Regions from separate parts of the Alteromonas sp. 76-1 genome, predicted to be linked through region 2. Evidence: predicted binding sites of a transcription regulator. Region 2 holds the regulator's gene; each other region holds the start of a gene.
What was found. The regulator sigma-54, encoded in region 2, starts transcription at its own class of promoters, with help from an activator protein. The targets are predictions, from matches to a motif close to GTTGGCACGNNNNTNGNNT.

Region 1 (4,655 bases), 120 kb from region 2:
CACCATTATGCTACATGGCGCCCATGAGCCAGGCTCAGGTCGGTTGTATGCAAGCAAAGCTTTACCTGCTTTGGGGCTTGTAGAAGTAAATAGTATTGCCGATGCCTCTCGCCAAATGGGTGAGTTTGGTGTGACCTACCTCGACCTGTCGCACTTATTGCCAGCGCTTAATACCATCATAAAATTACGTGAAGTGTTTGGGTTACGCTCATGCGCAAATACCTTGGCGCGCTTGTTGAACCCGACGTCTGCTCCTTATTGTGTGCAGGGTGTCTATCACATGCACCTTGATCATAAACATTGTCGTGTGAATGAAAGTTTTCCTGCGTTCGAAGCGCTGTGCTTTCGAGGCGATGGAGGAGATCCGGAAGTAAACAGTGAACGAAAAACCGAACTCTATGTCACGCGCAATGGAAGTACCGAAGAAATTATTCTTCCAGAGTTGACAGAAAAAATGGCCCTTAAAGATACGCAAATGAACGTGAACGACATGCTCGCGGTTTGGCGAGGTGAGACTTCGCATCTTTATGGGGAACAAGCCATTCACGCTACCTTAGTGAGTTACCTTATCTTGCTTGAAGGGTATGACGTAGAGAAAGCCAATGCGCTTGCTGCACAAATGTGGGCAAAACGAGACAAAGCTAAGTTACCGTTTACCCAGCATTAGACCATTCGCGTCTAATGCTACTGTCTATTAATCAATTCGTTTTCAAATTCTTCTAATAATTAAGTAACTTGTAAATCCTCTGCTATCTTTAGATCAGCCAAGTAAAGCAATAACGACTTTGCATCCTCGCTTGCTCTCATAAACGTTATGGGAAGTTTGTGTGAGCGAGATGCTATACCCGAATGTCGAGGAGCACGGGATGTTTTTTAAGAATAAGCAATTATTAGAAGAAGTAGAGCGTTTACGCAAAGATGTTGAATCATTTCATACGGTGGAAAGTGAACTCAGGGCTGAAATGCTTTATGTCGAATTGGATAGAAACGGCAAAATCAGTAAAGTGAACGACAGCTTTTCAGATGCAATAGATTTTTCATCTAATGCGCTCGATGGAAAAACCATGGATAGCCTCATTCCTCAGGGAGTGATGGGGCAGCCCGCCACGAAAGAGTTTGTTGCGGCGATTAAGCAAGCACAGCATTGGCACGGTGCGATAAATCTTGCTAATGCTAACGGTGAAGACCGCTGGTTTAGAGGTATATTGCAGCCAATTACTAACGAATCCGGTGGTGTAGAGCGTATCGCGCTGTACATGGCAGAGCAAACCAAAAATATCAATAAAAGTCGTGAAATGAACGATATGCTAGATGCATTAAACCGTTCCACCGCGGTAATTGAGTTTGACCTGACAGGCAAAATTCTTAAAGCTAACGATAATTTTTTATCGACGATGGGCTACTCATTAGAGCAAATTCTTGGAAAGCATCACAAAATATTTTGCCCAGCAGATCAAGTCGACACACCAGAATATCGACAATTTTGGAGTGACCTATCGCAAGGGAAAATGTTTTCAGACCGCTTTAAGCGGGTAGATAGTCGAGGCAATGATGTATGGTTGGAAGCCTCCTACAACCCTATTAGGAACGATCAAGGCGTGCTTTATAAGGTTGTTAAATTTGCTACGGCGATCACAGAACAAATGCAAAGGGAATTTGCTATTTCTGAGGCCGCTAATGTTGCTTTCAATATATCGGAAGGTACGGGAGAGCAAGCCCAAAAAGGTAAAGAGGTAGTGGGTAGTATGGTGCGAATTATGGGGGAGCTCACTTCGCAAATGGGGACAGCTAGCGAGGGGATTCGCGAACTCGATGAACAGTCGCAAAAAGTGGCTGATTTAGTTAAAAGCATCAGTGGTATTGCCGATCAAACCAACTTGCTGGCGCTGAATGCGGCAATTGAAGCCGCCAGAGCGGGCGACCAAGGAAGAGGCTTTGCCGTTGTTGCTGATGAAGTGCGCCAACTTGCGTCAAGAACCAGTACTGCCACTGAAGAAATTGTCAGTGTGGTAAATGAAAACAGAAAGCTTACCGAAAATGCGGTGCAACTCATTGAAGCGGGCCAGGAAAAAGCGAGAGAAGCGCTTGAGTACTCGACTGAGTCGGGCAAAGTCATGAACGAAATTCAAAATGGCTCCTCAGAAGTCGTAAACGCCATTGGTCAATTCACCCAACGGCTGTAAAGCCTGAAAACGATAAATAAAGCACTGAGGGAGAGTGTGGTGTCTCCCTCGTGTTTCTATTCTCCTCCCCGCTGTGCATCTAACATCCCTATGCTGTGCATCGAACACTTCTAGTGCAATAAACGCACTGTTATTGTTCAGGCAAAAGAATGATTACTATTTGTATTTTTGCTAAATCCTATTATTTCAGTGTGTTAGGGTTTTGGCACGAACTCTGCTTTATTAATAGCAGTTATACTATTAAGCGATACCAAAATAAAAAAGTACATTAAGTACTGGTAGCAACATCTAACACCCAAACAATAAGTTAGCCTGTACCTCATTAACTAATGATTACAGGCTCGGCATCGAAGCCCACCAAGCGCGACGTTTATTCGTCTTCGCTGGTGGGTTTTTTTTTGGCTAAAGGAAACATAAATGACCAAGTTTAAAAACGTTTCAATGCTCAAACAAATAAAGAAAAAAATGACAGCAGGTATAACCGCTGCGATAGCTCTTTCTTTTACCTTAGGCGCGCCACTTGCTAGCGCACAAAGCGATGAAAAAGTGGGTTGGCCAGAAAAAGAAGAATTAAAATTTGGTTTTATCAAATTGACTGATATGGCGCCATTGGCCATTGCTTATGAAAAAGGCTTTTTTGAAGATGAAGGTTTATATGTCACCTTAGAAGCCCAAGCAAACTGGAAAGTGTTGCTTGATAGAACCATTGACGGCCAACTTGATGGCGCCCACATGCTAGCAGGGCAACCTCTTGGCGCAACCATTGGTTTTGGTACCGAAGCGCATGTAGTGACGGCGTTCAGTATGGATCTAAATGGTAATGGCATCACTGTTTCAAACGAAATATGGGAAAAAATGAAAGCCCATATTCCGGTGGAAGACGGCAAACCTGTTCACCCTATTAAAGCTGATTATTTAAAGCCAGTGGTTGAAGAATACCGTGATGCGGGTAAGCCGTTTAACATGGGTATGGTTTTTCCTGTATCGACGCATAACTACGAGCTTCGATACTGGCTTGCTGCCGGTGGTATTCACCCAGGCTATTATGCACCCCACAAAGGTGACAATGCTGGGCAAATTGATGCTGAAGCTTTGCTATCAGTTACCCCTCCCCCTCAAATGCCAGCTACGATGGAAGCCGGCACTATCTATGGGTATTGCGTAGGCGAACCTTGGAACCAGCAGGCAGTATTTAAAGGCATTGGTGTGCCGGTTATTACCGATTACGAAATTTGGAAAAACAACCCAGAGAAAGTATTTGGTGTAAGCCAAGCGTGGGCTAAGAAGTACCCAAATACTCACATTCGTGTGGTTAAAGCGTTAATTCGTGCCGCGATGTGGTTAGATGAAAATGACAACGCTAACCGCCCAGAAGCAGTAAAAATCTTAGCGAAAAGTAACTATGTTGGCGCTGATGAAGATGTATTGGCTAACAGCATGACAGGCACCTTCGAATATGAAAAAGGCGACAAGCGTGAAGTGCCAGACTTCAACGTATTCTTCCGCTACAACGCTACTTATCCATTTTACAGTGATGCGATTTGGTATTTGACGCAAATGCGCCGCTGGGGACAAATTTCAGAGCCCAAATCAGACGATTGGTATAAAGAAACTGCACGCAAAGTGTATAAGCCTGAAGTTTACGCGATGGCAGCAAAAGCGCTTATTGCCGAAGGAAAAGCAAAAGCGACGGACTTCCCTGCATTTGCTACTGAAACTGGTTTTAAACCACCTCAATCTGAGTTTATCGACGGTGTTACCTACGACGGTAGCAAGCCAAATGCTTACCTTGAACAGTTTGGTATTGGGCTAAAGGGTGAAACTGTTCTTTAACAGTTTTATTGTCATACACAATTAGCGGAGAACAACATGAGTAAGATGGCAAATATATTAAGCTTTTCGCCAGCCAAATCACCAATGAGCGGCCCGATGGGAGCGGTTTATAGTCGAGCGCCAGCTTTGTTATTGCCACTCATTGGACTTTTGATGTTCCTCGCTATTTGGAATGGTGTGGCAAAAAGTATTGATACCTCACTCGGTCAATTTCCTGGTCCTGCTCAAGTGTGGGAGCAGGCAGGCTCGCTTATTACTGAGCATAGTGCTCAGCGAGATAAAGCTGATGCATTTTACACAAGGCAAGAAGAGCGCAACGCCGCGCGGGTTGCACAAGACCCAACTTACGAACCAAAAATTCGCGAGTTCACCGGTTCACCGACCTTCTTTGATCAAATATGGACAAGTCTTTATACCGTCATGGTGGGGTTTCTCATTGCCTCAGTGATTGCCGTTCCTGTAGGTATTCTGTGTGGGCTAAGTAGGTCAGCTTATGCGGCAATTAATCCGCTGATTCAATTGTTTAAACCCGTATCACCTTTAGCATGGTTGCCATTGGTCACTATGGTAGTGAGCGCGCTGTACGTTAGCGATGATCCTATGTTTTCAAAATCATTTGTTACCTCGGCACTCACGGTA
Region 2 (4,655 bases):
TCACTTAGCTTACCCGCCACGGTAGCGAGTGTTTGTAAGTGACCTTCTGTTTTCTCTTCAGGCACCAACAAGGCAAAGAATATATCTACGGGCTGGTCGTCAAGCGCATCAAAATCGATGGCAGGGTGACTAGTTACAATAATGGCGATAACGTGTTCTAAACCCGGTAAACGACCATGAGGCAATGCAATGCCATTGCCAATCCCCGTACTTCCCATTCGTTCACGGGCAAGTAGGCTCGCTAGCACTGTGGCCTGATCGATGTCGGGATTATTCTTAGCGGCAATGTCGCTAATAATCTCAAGAATACGCTTTTTGCTATTACATTGAACCGCACACTCGGTGCGGTCCAAACTTACTATGGCTTGAATTTCCATACTAATATTTAGTGCTTTTTCAGCTTTTCCTTATGCTTGATAACTTGCCTGTCGAGTTTGTCGATCATGCTGTCTATCGCCGCATACATGTCTGTATTATGAGATGAAGCAAACACTTCTGCGCCGCTAAGGTGCATGGTGGCTTCGGCTTTTTGATTGAGTTTTTCGACGTTCAGGATGACATGCACATTAGATATGTGATCAAAGTGACGCTCTAGTTTGCTGAACTTAGTATCGACATAGCTACGCAAAGAGTCAGTAATTTCGACATGATGACCGGTAAGGTTGATTTGCATATTTCGTCTTCCTTAAATTATCAAGGCCTTTAGATAAGGCTTTTGCGTTGGTTTGACGGCGGAATCGATAACGATTCCCGGTATTTTGCTATTGTCCGCCGGGCTACTTTAATGCCTTGTTCGGCCAACAATTGAGCAATCTTGCTATCGCTTAATGGCTTGCTGGGCGTTTCCGCTGCCACAAGCTTTTTAATTAACGCGCGAATAGCGGTAGATGAACACTCACCACCAGATTCCGTTGCTACATGGCTAGAGAAGAAATACTTCAACTCGAAAATGCCACGAGGGGTATGCATATACTTTTGCGTGGTGACACGTGAAATGGTGGATTCATGCATATCTACCATTTCTGCGACATCATTTAGCACCATTGGTTTCATCATTTCTGGGCCGTGCTCGAAAAAGCCCATTTGTTGCTGCACAATACAGTTTGCTACTTTCATCAAGGTGTCGTTTCTTGACTCAAGGCTTTTTATAAACCACTTGGCTTCTTGCATATGCGAGCGAATAAATTGCGAATCGCTGCTGTTTTTAGAGCGTCGGCTCATGGCAGCGTATTGTTGATTTACGCTTAATTTTGGCAAGCTGTCGGGATTAAGTTCTACTACCCAACGGCCATTCTTTTTGTTTACCGAAACATCAGGAATAACGTATTCGGGTTCTTTAGTAATTAATGCACTGCCAGGACGAGGATTCAACGTTTGCAATAAGCGCATGGCTTCGCGAAGTTGATCTTCTTTCAAACGGCTCTTGCGCATTAACGTACGGTAATCTTTGCTGCTCAGCAGGTCTGAGTACTCATTAATAAGCTGTCTGGCTTCGGTGAGCCATGGCGTATCGTCTGAGAACTGGCGAAGCTGCACGAGCAAACATTCTTGCGGTGTACGTGAACCTGAACCAATAGGGTCGAACATTTGAATACGTTTTAGTACACATTCAACTTCGTCCATTTCTACCAACTCTTCAACATCGTCAGAGTTTACCGATTCTAAAATCTGTTCAATGGGTACGTTAAGGTAACCAGATTCATCAATGGAGTCGATAATGGCGGTAGCAATGGCGCGGTCTGTATCTGAAAACGGGGTTAAACGCATCTGCCAAAGCAAATGGTCTTGAATATTGTCGGTGGTTTCACCCTGAAACAGTTGGTCGTCATCATTATTCGATGGGCCAGGAGCGGGGGCAGAAGAGGCCGAGTAATACTCATCCCATGTGCTGTCGATTGGCAACTCGTCGGGAAGGTCGTTCTTTTCAAGCGCGTCACCAGCTTCCAACGAATCGCTAGATGCAGTGGGAGCCGCTTCCACAGAAGGGTCGTCACCATCCATGTTGTTTTTCTCAACCGGGTGGTCATCACCGCCTTCTTCAACTTCTAAAAGAGGGTTTGAGTCAAGTGCTTCCTGAATCTCTTGCTGCAGGTCGAGCGTAGACAACTGCAGCAGCTTGATTGCCTGCTGCAACTGCGGTGTCATGGTAAGTTGTTGACTGAACTTTAGCTGTAAAGATGGTTTCATCTACGTCTTATTTTTAAACTCTTGTTGTGAATATACCCGTGCTTAAAACTGAAAATGACAATTCGGTTACAGTAACTATAGCCTGAATTGTTCTCCTAGGTATACATCCCTTACTTTCTGATTACTTAAAACTTGTTCTGCCGTCCCTTGCGCGATGAGTTCGCCTTGGCTCACAATATACGCTTTCTCACACACATCCAGTGTTTCTCTTACGTTGTGATCGGTGATGAGGATTCCAATTCCTCTGTCACGAAGATGTTGAATGATCTTCTTTATATCATTAACCGATATAGGATCAACACCAGCAAATGGCTCATCAAGCAAAATAAATTGCGGATCGGCTGCTAATGCTCGTGCGATTTCTACTCGGCGGCGTTCACCACCGGATAAACTCATACCCGTACTATTACGTATATGGTTGATATTAAATTCATCAAGTAGCGCATCGGCTTCTTGTTCTTGTTCTGATGAACTTAACCCTTTACGGGTTTGCAAGATAGCCATGATGTTCTCAAACACCGTCAATTTTCTAAAAATAGAGGCTTCTTGCGGCAAATACCCAATACCGCGGCGAGCACGTTCGTGCATGGGCTCGTGAGTTAATTCGCTGTCATCAATACTGATTTTGCCCTTATCTAAGGGAACTAAGCCAACAATCATGTAGAAGGTAGTCGTTTTACCGGCACCATTAGGGCCGAGTAGTCCAACGATTTGCCCCGTCGATACTGATAAGCTTACATCGCGAACCACTTGACGTGCTTTATAAGCCTTTGCAAGGCTCTGTGCGCTCAACGTTGCCATGATTAGTTGTCGTCCGCCTTATCGTCTTCGTTATTCGATGACGCTTTACGTATTGCCTCAGGGGTAAATACGGTAGTGACTCTGCCACCTTCGCCGTCTTCGCCGCCTGTTGCAAGTAATTGTTCAGTGACCATGTCGAAGGTAATCTTGTCGCCTTGTACTTTACTGGTGTCTTGCTGTAGCTCAGCATTTCCTTGTAAAGAAATAGTTCGATTTACTACTTCATAGCGAATTTCATTGGCCTTCGCTGTAACAGGAGCACCGTCTTCAAGTTTTTGCGAATAGCTGGCTGGTTTGCCGCGAGCCACGAATATCTCTCGTCCATCACCTTCGCTGGCAATCACTTCAACTTCATCAGCATTTATCACCAAAGAACCTTGAGTAATCCTTACATCATCTTTAAACAATGAGGTTTTGTTTTTACCGTCAACAAATTGCGATTTCGAGTCAACTTTAATTGGTTTATTAAAGTCGCTTTCAGCCGCTATAGCCGCAATAGCAAATAGGCTAACAGCGAGGCTAGTCGCTAATGCTTTAGTGGCTAGGCGAATAAATGGTTTGTACATGGTCTATTAACTCGTATTCCTGGGTACGCAAATTAGCGTTAAACCCATTGCTGTTAATCACATATTGTAAGCCACGTATTTCCACGGGCTGATCAGATGTCATTTGCTTAGTGTACAGGTTTATCTCTATAAACGCTGTGCGTATTGTTCTTACAAAGTCATCGACACTTTGGTTTTCAATAACGACATTATTTTCTAGCTGTATCAATTCGTTATTATACAAAGTGCCTTCTGTCGCGGTAACTTCCCACGGTGACTGTGCATCGTCGGTATACAATGTATATCTGGGCTTTTGGAATAAAACAAAGCCCAATTGGTCGTAATGTTCCATCGACGCTGCAAATACTTTGTGATTTAGCTGTCCTTCTTGATTGTATAAGGTGGTCGTTAGGTTTTTGGCTTTATATGCAGGCTTCAATGCGTCCGGCCCTTGATCAGATTGCTGAGCAGGGTCTTCGTCCATCCAAATAGGAATATACAGGGCGGATGCCAATATAAATAACACCGAAATACTTAAGCCTAATCGGTCAAAACCTAATACCTTCATACGCTAGCACCTTGAATTCCGTGTAGCTTGTCGTTTGCTTGAAGCAAGGTGTCACATATTTCGCGAACGGCCCCGAAGCCGCCGGGCAACGTGGTGATCCAATTCGCTTGCTGTGCAACCGCAGGGTGGGCGTCTTTTACCGCAATTCTTACATTAGCGTGAGGATACATGCCCGTATCAGGCATATCGTCACCTACTACCGCCACATGCTCGGGCTTAAGTGATAAGCGAGCCATCAGTTCTGCAAGGGCGTCAGATTTATTTTCTTCACCCTGCACAATGTGTGCGACATTCAGTGCTTTCATTCTATTTTCGACAATGGCAGAACGCCTGCCCGTAATAACCGCCACTGCCACACCTGAATTCACAAGCGCTTTAACACCATAGCCATCACGGGTATGAAATGCTTTTAACTCTTCGCCAGCATTACCAAGGTAAATACGGCCATCTGAAAACACACCGTCTACATCACAGACTAATAATCGAACTTGTTTTAACGAGGAATACAACGCCGTTGGCATAGCGGTATAAAGTGTATTTACGGCTGTTTGGGT
Region 3 (4,655 bases), 310 kb from region 2:
TTCATTCGAGCCCCAATTAATGCATCCACATCAGTAAATGCGCTATAACGAAGACGTTTTATATCTACCGATGCCAGCGTAAGATTAGACGCAGAAAGCACGGTGCCAGGGCTAACCGCGCCAGAAGTAACCACAATTTCTTTCGTTCTCGTTACTTGGGCACTGGTAAATAAGTACCAATCATTATTGGTGCAACTTACACGTACAGAAATATAAGATTGGTTTAGAGATTCATCCGACGCGTGAAATTGAAATCCCGTTGGGCACTGAGGAATATTAATTCTTTCGTCTACTTCAGCAATGCTCACCGCAATATCGGTGTTTTCATCGTGTATACTCAGGGTCGACAGCAAGTATTCTTCTGCGCCCTTATTCACTACATCGTGCATCGTTTCAGCGTAACTATTAGGCGCTAAAGCAACGGCCACTATAACAGTGAAAAGTGGCAGACGAACTCCTGTAAGCCAAGATTTTACATTTTTTAAATTTTTCATAGTCACTTTTCGTGTTCACTTACTGAGTTATTGTCTATGCTTATAAGACAAATTAGGTTGAGACAATAACTTGCGTACGTCCGTGATTAAGTTGTACATGCAGCGAAACCGTCATTTTTCTGTCGTTTGACCTGCATACATTTAGTGATATTGTCTATTCTCTTTAGTGAAGGCAATGATCATGCCCAGTATTAAAAAGAGGTGAGATATGTCGGGAATTTTAGACTCGGTTAACCAACGAACCCAATTAGTTGGTCAAAACCGTCTTGAGTTATTGTTGTTCAGGCTTAACGGTCGTCAACGCTTTGGTATAAACGTGTTTAAAGTACGTGAAGTGCTCCAGTGTCCACCACTGACTTCAATGCCGAAGTTGAACTCGCTAGTTCGCGGAATAGCACATATTCGTGGGCAAACTATTTCTGTCATCGATTTAAGTATGGCAACTGGCGGCAAGCGTATTGAAGATTTATCAAACGCCTTTATCGTTATTGCTGAATACAATCGTTCTGTTCAAGGGTTTTTAGTGGGTGCTGTTGAGCGCATTATTAACACCAACTGGGATGCCATTATGCCGCCTCCCCAAGGGACAGGCCGAGCAAGTTACTTAACCGCTGTTACTGAAGTAGAAAACGAATTAATTGAAATTCTCGACGTAGAAAAAATCCTCAATGAAATTTCACCGCTAAATGCAGAAGTAAGCGCCGATGTTGCGGAAGGGCTAACTACGGAAGGTAAGGAAGATAAAATTATCTTCATTGCTGATGATTCAGCGGTAGCAAGAAACCAGGTTAAAAAAGCGCTAACCTCGCTCGGATTAGAAATTGAGCTGGCAAAAAATGGTTTAGAAGCGTTAAACCGTTTAAAGGAAATCGCTGAAGAATATGGTGATATTACTAAGCGGATAGGGGTATTAGTTTCCGATATAGAAATGCCAGAGATGGACGGATACACCCTTACGGCGGAAATTAAAAATACACCTGAACTTCAAAAGCTCCATGTTGTGCTTCACACTTCTTTAAGTGGCGTATTCAATCAAGCCATGGTTCAAAAAGTGGGAGCGGATGACTTTATTGCGAAATTTCACCCCGATGAACTAGCAACAGCAGTTCAGAAGTGGTTAATGACGGATTGTGAATAACGGAGCGGTAGGGGTTGGATAATAAAAATGTGTCGCCGGCAAGCTATGAAAAGTTTCGGCACTTCCTCGAGAAACAATGTGGAATAGTACTCGGGGAAAACAAGCAATACCTTGTAAGAAGCAGGCTTGCGTCGTTGTTATATAAGCATGACTATGACAATACTGATGCGCTTATTGATGTAGTAGTAAAAGGTTACGATCGTAACCTTTTACAAAGCGTCATTGATGCGATGACCACAAACGAAACGTTGTGGTTTAGAGATACTTATCCATTTGAGTTACTACAACGCGATTTACTTCCTCAACTCGCAACAAAAAATCAAAAGCTTAGAATTTGGAGCGCAGCTTGTTCGTCTGGACAAGAGCCTTATTCTATTGCTATGTCAATATTAGAGTTCCAAAAACAGCGACCAGGCTTGCTTAGGCAAGGGGTTGAAATTGTCGCTACCGACCTTTCTTCTGAAATGCTAAACAAGTGTAGCCAAGGGTTATACGATGAACTTTCGCTTGCTAGAGGGTTATCGCCACAACGTAGGGCTATGTTTTTCCAACCTCATGAAAGTGGGCAGATGCAGGTTAAGCCAGAAGTGCGCAACATGGTTTCATTCAGAAGTTTGAATTTGTTAACTTCCTATGCAGCACTTGGCCGCTTCGACATCGTTTTTTGCCGCAATGTGCTGATTTATTTTTCGGCAGATGTGAAACAAAAGATACTGCAACAAATTGCCGGACAGCTGCAACCTGCCGGTGTCCTTTTCCTTGGCGCGTCTGAATCTATCAGTGCGGCAAGCGATACGTATGCCATGATTAAATGTAATCCTGGCTTGTACTATCAAAAGAAATAAATACCTAACGTACTGAATTTAGTTAAATATTTAAAATTCCCTCTATTTCTTTTCTCATTTTTATACAGTGCCAATCTTCAGGTTGGCATCTGCCTTGCTAGTAAAATCCTATAACAGATAATTCGTCATTATTTACTGATGGCGTATTTCCGGAATTTCGCAGCTAGGAGTTTTCAATATGGCCATAAATCTCGACAAGTTAGTCGGGTTTCATCAGTCGGCGTTAGCAATACGCACCGACAGGATGGAAGTCATCTCTGGAAACCTAGCGAACGCCAATACCCCTGGTTATAAGGCGAAAGACATCGACTTTAATAAAGCGATGGAGTCAGCCATGAGCGCCCAAGATGGGCAGCACAAATTGGGCGGTGGAAGCTTAGTAAGAACACACGATAAACACATAGGTGGCGATGTATCGTCGGTTGCATCAAATTTTGAAATGCAATACCGCATACCCACTCAACCGGATACCGGAGACGGCAATACGGTGGAAGTACAGGCAGAACGTAACCGCTTTTTAGATAACGGTTTACGTTACCAAGCCACACTTGAGTTTATTAACGGTAAAGTTAAAGGTATGAAAAAAGCCCTTAGTTCTGGAGGCCAGTAATCATGAGCTTATTTAATGTGATGTCAATTTCCAGTACCGGTATGGAAGCTGAAAATGTTCGTTTAAACACCACCGCTAGTAACATTGCTAACGCGAATTCGGTAAGCAGTAGTTATGACGAAACGTATCGTGCAAGACACCCAGTGTTTGCCGCTGAGTTGCAGCGAGCTATGGGCGATCAAAGCAAGGGTGTGGGTGTTGAAGTTAAGGGAATTGTAGAAAGCGATGCGCCATTGCAAGTTGAGTATGCCCCGCATAACCCAATGGCTGACGAAGAGGGTTATATCTATAAGCCAAACGTCAACATCGTTGAAGAAATGGCAAATATGATGTCGGCGTCAAAAGCCTATGAAACCAACGTTCAGGTTGCTGATACCACCAAACGGATATTCCGTCGGGTATTGCAACTAGGACAAGGGCAATAAGTTGCCGCATAGGTAATGTGAGGAAAATACTGTGACCACAATTAACAACACCACTGGCCTGAACAACGAACTCTACTGGCAAGAAGAGACGGTTCCGGTTGTCGATGGAACAGAGCAACAGCTTTCGCAAGAAGACTTTTTTGCCATGTTAACCGAGCAATTAGCGAATCAGGATCCTACTAAACCCGTAGATAACGATCAGATGGTAGCGCAAATGACATCATTCACTATGGCTGATGGTATTTCTCAGTTGAATGATAAGTTCGAGTCATTCGCCGCCTCGATGACATCTAACCAAGCATTGCAAGCATCTAGCTTGATTGGTCAGAACGTGTTGGTACAGGGCAACGTAGGGCACATGTCTAGCGACGCTGCAGGCGTATCGGGTGTTGTGGTCAATGAGCAGAGCGTACAAAACATGACTATCACTGTTGAAAATCAATACGGTGAAGTGATTAAGACTATTGATGCTGGCACACAAGCTGCTGGCAACATTCAATTTGAATGGGATGGCAAGGACACCCAAGGCAACGATATGCCAGCGGGTGACTACGTAATCAGTGCTACAGGCGAATTAAACGGTGAAGGCGTTCAATTGAATACTGCCATTAATCGTCATGTAGGAAGTGTTAGTTTGGCCGGCAGTGGTCAGGGCGTAATTTTAAATTTAGATGGCGAAGTCAGCATTAGTCTTGATGACGTTATTCAAATCGGCAGTTAGCAGGAGAAAGAAGCATGTCTTTTAATATTGCACTAAGTGGCGTAGCTGCCGCACAAAAAGATTTAGATGTAACCGCGAATAACATCGCAAACGTAAATACTGTTGGCTTTAAAGAGTCTCGCGCTGAATTCGGCGACGTGTACGCCACATCACTATTGGCTGGAAGTAAAACCAAAGTGGGCGACGGTGTTTTGACACAAGATGTGGCCCAGCAGTTTTCGCAAGGTAGCTTGCAGTTCACCAATACTGCACTTGATTTGGCGATTACTGGGAATGGTTTCTTTGCCACCGTGCCTGATGAAACCTCACGAGACTTCTCGTTTACCCGTGCCGGTCAATTCAAGTTAGATGACGACAACTACGTGGTTAACAGTAACGGCGACTTACTTTTAGGTTTCCCTGTTAATTCAGACTCTACCAGT
Region 4 (4,655 bases), 1.2 Mb from region 2:
GCACTTAAGCTATGCTGAATCGACCCTCCTAATGCGGCCCACAGACACACAAGCCAAATAGGTATTATCAAATGAGATGCGCCACCGCTGAACCAAGCACCACGCTCAAAGCCAAATACCCCTGTCACCATCAAAAGTGAGTCCACCACAGTACCTAGCAACAGCACTACTATCATTATTTTACTATCTGACTTTCGCAACGGTGAATAAATAAGCCAGGCAATCAGTAAACCTAAAACCAAGAAAGTGCTTTGGTATAGAACCACCAACCACCAAATGGTTTGAAACCATAAAAAGTTTACCAATTTGATAATAAAACTGTTCGACATTGCATTCGCCTGTTCATGAATATACTGACTGATGTGGAAAATCTGATGGAACCTTTACGGCGCTATCTATGACCCAGTTCACTTATAAAGATTAAACAAAACGTAATTTTTAATTATTATTTTCATTCTACCTTCATAGATGCTCATTAGTAATAAACAAAATTGGCGGAACCACTGTATAAATAAACTGAATGTTTGAACAAAGGAAATGTGAACAGTATGAAGATGGTTAAATATTATGTACTCGGCGCAATTTTAGCATTAGTGCTAACTTGGTTTAGCCCAATACTATGGCTCTCTGTTATCTTTGCTTGGATCAGTTTTTCGCTGATTGCAGTTAGTAGCGCCTACTTGCTTAACTACCCTGCATTGTTCAGAAAACGCGAAGATGGTTCAATCCCTATTTATATTCGTTGGATATTCGTTCCATTTTTAATGGGAAGCTGGTTATACAACGAGTATGCAAGGCGTACCGACAAGGTTCCCCCTTTTCAAAAAATTGATGAGCAACTTTATTTAGGTTGTCGCATGTCTTCACAACATGTAGATATGCTGAAAAACAACAATATTAACGCTATTTTAGACGTTACTGCCGAATTCGATGGCTTAGACTGGACCGCCTATCAATTAGATTTTGATTATTTGAACATCCCTGTTCTTGATCATACCAGCCCCACTCAAGAACAACTAACCCTTGCAATTAACTGGTTAGATCAACAGCTCGTTGAAGGTAAGAATGTAGTTGTGCATTGTGCACTAGGTAGAGGCCGCTCTGTATTAGTGCTAGCCGCCTATCTACTGGCCAGGGATCCTTCCCTATCCATTCTAGATGCGATGGATAAAATTCAATCGGTTCGTTCAACAGCAAGGCTAAACAAACATCAATTGGCAGCTCTGGAAAAAATAAAGAATGGTGGGAGCTTGTCATTGACCAAGCGCCTTACCCTTATTGCTAACCCCGTTGCAGGAGGGGGTAAATGGGAAGTTGAAAAGGCTGATATTCTGGCACGACTTAACGAAAAGTTTAAAGTTACCGTTAAAGAAACAACCGAAGAAATAAACGGCGAAGTCTTGGCTAAAGAAGCCTTAGGCGATGGGGCACAAATTATCGTAGCTTGTGGTGGCGACGGTACCATAACGGAGGTGGCCAATGCCCTTACCGATAAGAATGTCACTTTAGGGGTAATTCCCCTTGGTACGGCCAATGCCCTTTGTCAGGTACTCCATGGTTATGCCAGTAAAATTGTTCCTATCAGTACAGCGTGTGACGTCATTATTGACGGTAAAACCGCAGATATCGATACTGCCCAGTGTAATGGCCGAATGATGTTGCTGGTTGCTGCGGTGGGATTTGAAGAGCATATGATATCTGCTGCGGGACGGGGTGAGAAAGACTCGGGCGGACAATTTGCCTACCTTAAAGGGCTTTGGGAAGCGATAGGAAAAAATGATAATCTTAGTTTTCAGGTAAAATTTGATGATGAAGAATCTCAGCATTTGGAAACGCCAAGCTTAGTCATCGCTAATGCCGCACCACTTACCACCGCACTCGCGCAAGGCGGAAATTTACCCGATGTGACTGATGGTAAATTAGATATTACCTGGCTAACCCCACAAGATTCATCCGACCGACAATTACTTTCTTTGGCCGAGCTAGTGTTTGGACCTGAAGAATATAAAACCAGTTCAGACAGTATTAAGCACAAACAAACCCCTTCGATATCTCTTTATTTTGACGAAGAAGTATCTTATGCAGTTGATGGTGAGATTTTCAGCGCAAGTGAAATTAGTATCACTACACACCCTGCAAGTTTACGAGTATTAACTGGAATCGACCACACACAAAACAATAGTTAATCCATAGCGCAATAGCGTTAGGTAAAGATTACCGTAAACCCTATGTAAGAAATGCATTATTTAAGCGGTTCCTTATGTATCGAAATAATAAGTAACCGCTAAAAGCTGCATTTACAATGACTTAGTGAGCTCAATATAGTGGAACGCTTCTGGCATTAGTTAAAGTGCTTTTTACGCCACCTATTCAGTACAACTAGTTGAGGGATTACCGATGAAAATTTTTGAAGCACTACGCCAAGATCATGAGAAGCAACGATTGTTACTTAAAATTCTCGCTGAGACCAGCGGAGACACCGCTGCCCGCCGTGAATACTACCAAGAGTTGAAAGATCAGCTTGAAAGCCATGCAGTGGCTGAGGAACGTCATTTTTATTCTCCGCTGCTTAAAAAAGATGAAGCGGTAGATTTGACCCGCCATGGAATTGCAGAGCACCACGAGATTGATGAGCTTATCGAAAAATTGGATGAGACCAAAATGGACTCCCCCGGGTGGCTACGTCACTTAAAATCTCTTCAAGAAAAAGTTGAGCATCATCTTGCTGATGAAGAGCAAGAATTTTTTCAAGTTGCTGGCCGACTTCTTAACGATTCTCAAAAGAATAAACTTGCCGACGCTTACCAAGAAGAAATGGCAAAAGAACTCGCGCCTCATTAGGCGCGCGTTTTACATAAATCTTACTGATACAAAAAAGGCCAGTCATAGACTGGCCTTTCTTTTAATGCTTGGTTTACTAAAACTTAGTAAACTTAACTATCGTTTAGCAATAATATACACGGCGTGGATAACACCAGGGAAATAGCCAAACAATGTTAGAAGGATGTTTATCCAAAACTGAGCGCCAATACCAACTTGTAAGAACACACCTAGAGGAGGCAGTAAAATTGAAAGTATAATGCGAATAATGTCCATAATAATATCCTTGTTTTTGAAGTAATTTCACAGTTTACCCACTCAAACGGCAATATCTAACGTTTTTGAGCAGACTTTGTTTTTATAATGCATATATACTGCCAACAATAAGGAATTTACCGGTTCCCGTCTATTCGCCTAAAGGTGAATTCTCTAACCACTCTTCCAGCGCATCCTTCGCTAATGGTCGGCTAATGAAGTAACCTTGCGCAATATCACAGCCCCATTCTTTCAAAATATTCAGCGACATCTCGTCTTCTACCCCTTCTGCGACCACTTTTAAGTCGAACGCTGAAGCTAAGCCCAAGACGGTATGCACTATTTGTTTATCGTTATCATCGGTCGCTAACGACAATATGAAGCTTTTATCAATTTTAATTGTATCGACAGGCAGGTTCTTCAAATAGGCAAGTGAAGAGTAGCCAGTGCCAAAGTCGTCAATGGCAAAGTGAAACCCCCTGCTCGTCAACGCGTTTAAGTTTTCAATAGCAAGCGACGCATCGGCCACCAAATCACTCTCTGTGATTTCTAGCTCTAGGGCATCTGGAGAAAGTGCTGCGTCGGTAAGTATAGAAACCAATTTATCGAGTAACGGTTTATTTTGAATATCTTGAGTGGATAAATTCATTGCAACCGTAAAGCCATAACCTTTCTGCCTAAAGTACGACAAATCAGCAATGGTTCGTTGCATAACCCATGTCGTGACTTGTTCAATTAGGCCTGCCTGTTCAGCAATAGTAATAAACTCATCTGGCGGAACGAAGCCAAGTGTTTCGTTGTTCCACCTTATTAGCGCTTCCATGCTGCATACTTTCATCGTGCTGAGATCAATTTTAGGTTGATACACCATTGAAAGCTCGCTTTGATTGCTAGAAAGCGCCCGCTTAAGCTCGGTAGTAATGGTCAAACGCCTAACGTACTTAGCCTCAAGTTCGGGGCGATAATGCACACACCATGAATTAGAGTGAATAGCTTCGTCGGTAACAATATTAACTTTACGAAATAGTTCTTCTGAGTTGGTGGCATCCTGAGGGCAAGACACCACAGCCATCGCCACTTTGACAGGGATGGAGATTAGGTTACTCTCGACGGGTTGCTCTAAAATGTGCTTCAATGTTTCGAGTTGATTTTCATCTAACGCTGTATCGGTAATATAGAGAATTTCTCCCCCCGCTAAACGTGCAGATGTACCAGGCCAACGCAGCAAACGCGTAGCAAGTGCCTTAAGCGTGTTGTCACCGTTAGAATACCCATAAAGGTCGTTAGTGGTTCTAAAGCCAATAATGGTGATAGCAACAACCTGCAAATTTACATTTTCAGACATTTTCCCATCAAAATAGCCTTCAACATAATTGCGATTAAACAAGCCGGTTAGCACGTCGTGCTGTGCTTGGTACCGAATATGCTTCTCTCGGTTTTGAATGCTCTCTTGCATGCTATCCACTGCAGTAGCGAGCTCACTAATTTCACGTAACTTTGATGGTTTATCTAGTGTCGCGCCATATTCACCGCCCGCTACCCTGTTAACTGCTTTAACAAGGTTAGAAACGGAACTGCTG

Region 1: a site for sigma-54 is predicted at 2,385-2,403, ahead of ALT761_RS03145 (CmpA/NrtA family ABC transporter substrate-binding protein). Genes of this name have one in related genera too.
Region 3: a site for sigma-54 is predicted at 2,559-2,577, ahead of flgB (flagellar basal body rod protein FlgB). Genes of this name have one in related genera too.
Region 4: a site for sigma-54 is predicted at 2,324-2,342, ahead of ALT761_RS08565 (hemerythrin domain-containing protein). Genes of this name have one in related genera too.

What each region holds. Positions count from the first base shown of each region.
Region 1 covers NZ_LR136958.1:740,637-745,291, forward strand. Annotated here, with positions in the region: gene ALT761_RS03135 (glycosyl transferase family protein) at 1-667, shown strand, start outside; gene ALT761_RS03140 (methyl-accepting chemotaxis protein) at 867-2,183, shown strand; gene ALT761_RS03145 (CmpA/NrtA family ABC transporter substrate-binding protein) at 2,601-4,016, shown strand; gene ALT761_RS03150 (ABC transporter permease) at 4,053-4,655, shown strand, end outside.
Region 2 covers NZ_LR136958.1:859,013-863,667, forward strand. Annotated here, with positions in the region: gene ptsN (PTS IIA-like nitrogen regulatory protein PtsN) at 1-377, opposite strand, end outside; gene hpf (ribosome hibernation promoting factor) at 386-673, opposite strand; gene ALT761_RS03625 (RNA polymerase factor sigma-54) at 703-2,187, opposite strand; gene lptB (LPS export ABC transporter ATP-binding protein) at 2,263-2,988, opposite strand; gene lptA (lipopolysaccharide transport periplasmic protein LptA) at 2,991-3,554, opposite strand; gene lptC (LPS export ABC transporter periplasmic protein LptC) at 3,523-4,101, opposite strand; gene kdsC (3-deoxy-manno-octulosonate-8-phosphatase KdsC) at 4,098-4,655, opposite strand, start outside.
Region 3 covers NZ_LR136958.1:1,171,802-1,176,456, forward strand. Annotated here, with positions in the region: gene flgA (flagellar basal body P-ring formation chaperone FlgA) at 1-494, opposite strand, end outside; gene ALT761_RS04825 (chemotaxis protein CheV) at 703-1,632, shown strand; gene ALT761_RS04830 (CheR family methyltransferase) at 1,647-2,477, shown strand; gene flgB (flagellar basal body rod protein FlgB) at 2,656-3,087, shown strand; gene flgC (flagellar basal body rod protein FlgC) at 3,090-3,512, shown strand; gene flgD (flagellar hook assembly protein FlgD) at 3,544-4,233, shown strand; gene flgE (flagellar hook protein FlgE) at 4,248-4,655, shown strand, end outside.
Region 4 covers NZ_LR136958.1:2,026,644-2,031,298, reverse strand. Annotated here, with positions in the region: gene ALT761_RS08575 (DUF2878 domain-containing protein) at 1-329, opposite strand, end outside; gene ALT761_RS08570 (diacylglycerol kinase family protein) at 549-2,186, shown strand; gene ALT761_RS08565 (hemerythrin domain-containing protein) at 2,398-2,841, shown strand; gene ALT761_RS08560 (YqaE/Pmp3 family membrane protein) at 2,938-3,096, opposite strand; gene ALT761_RS08555 (bifunctional diguanylate cyclase/phosphodiesterase) at 3,227-4,655, opposite strand, start outside.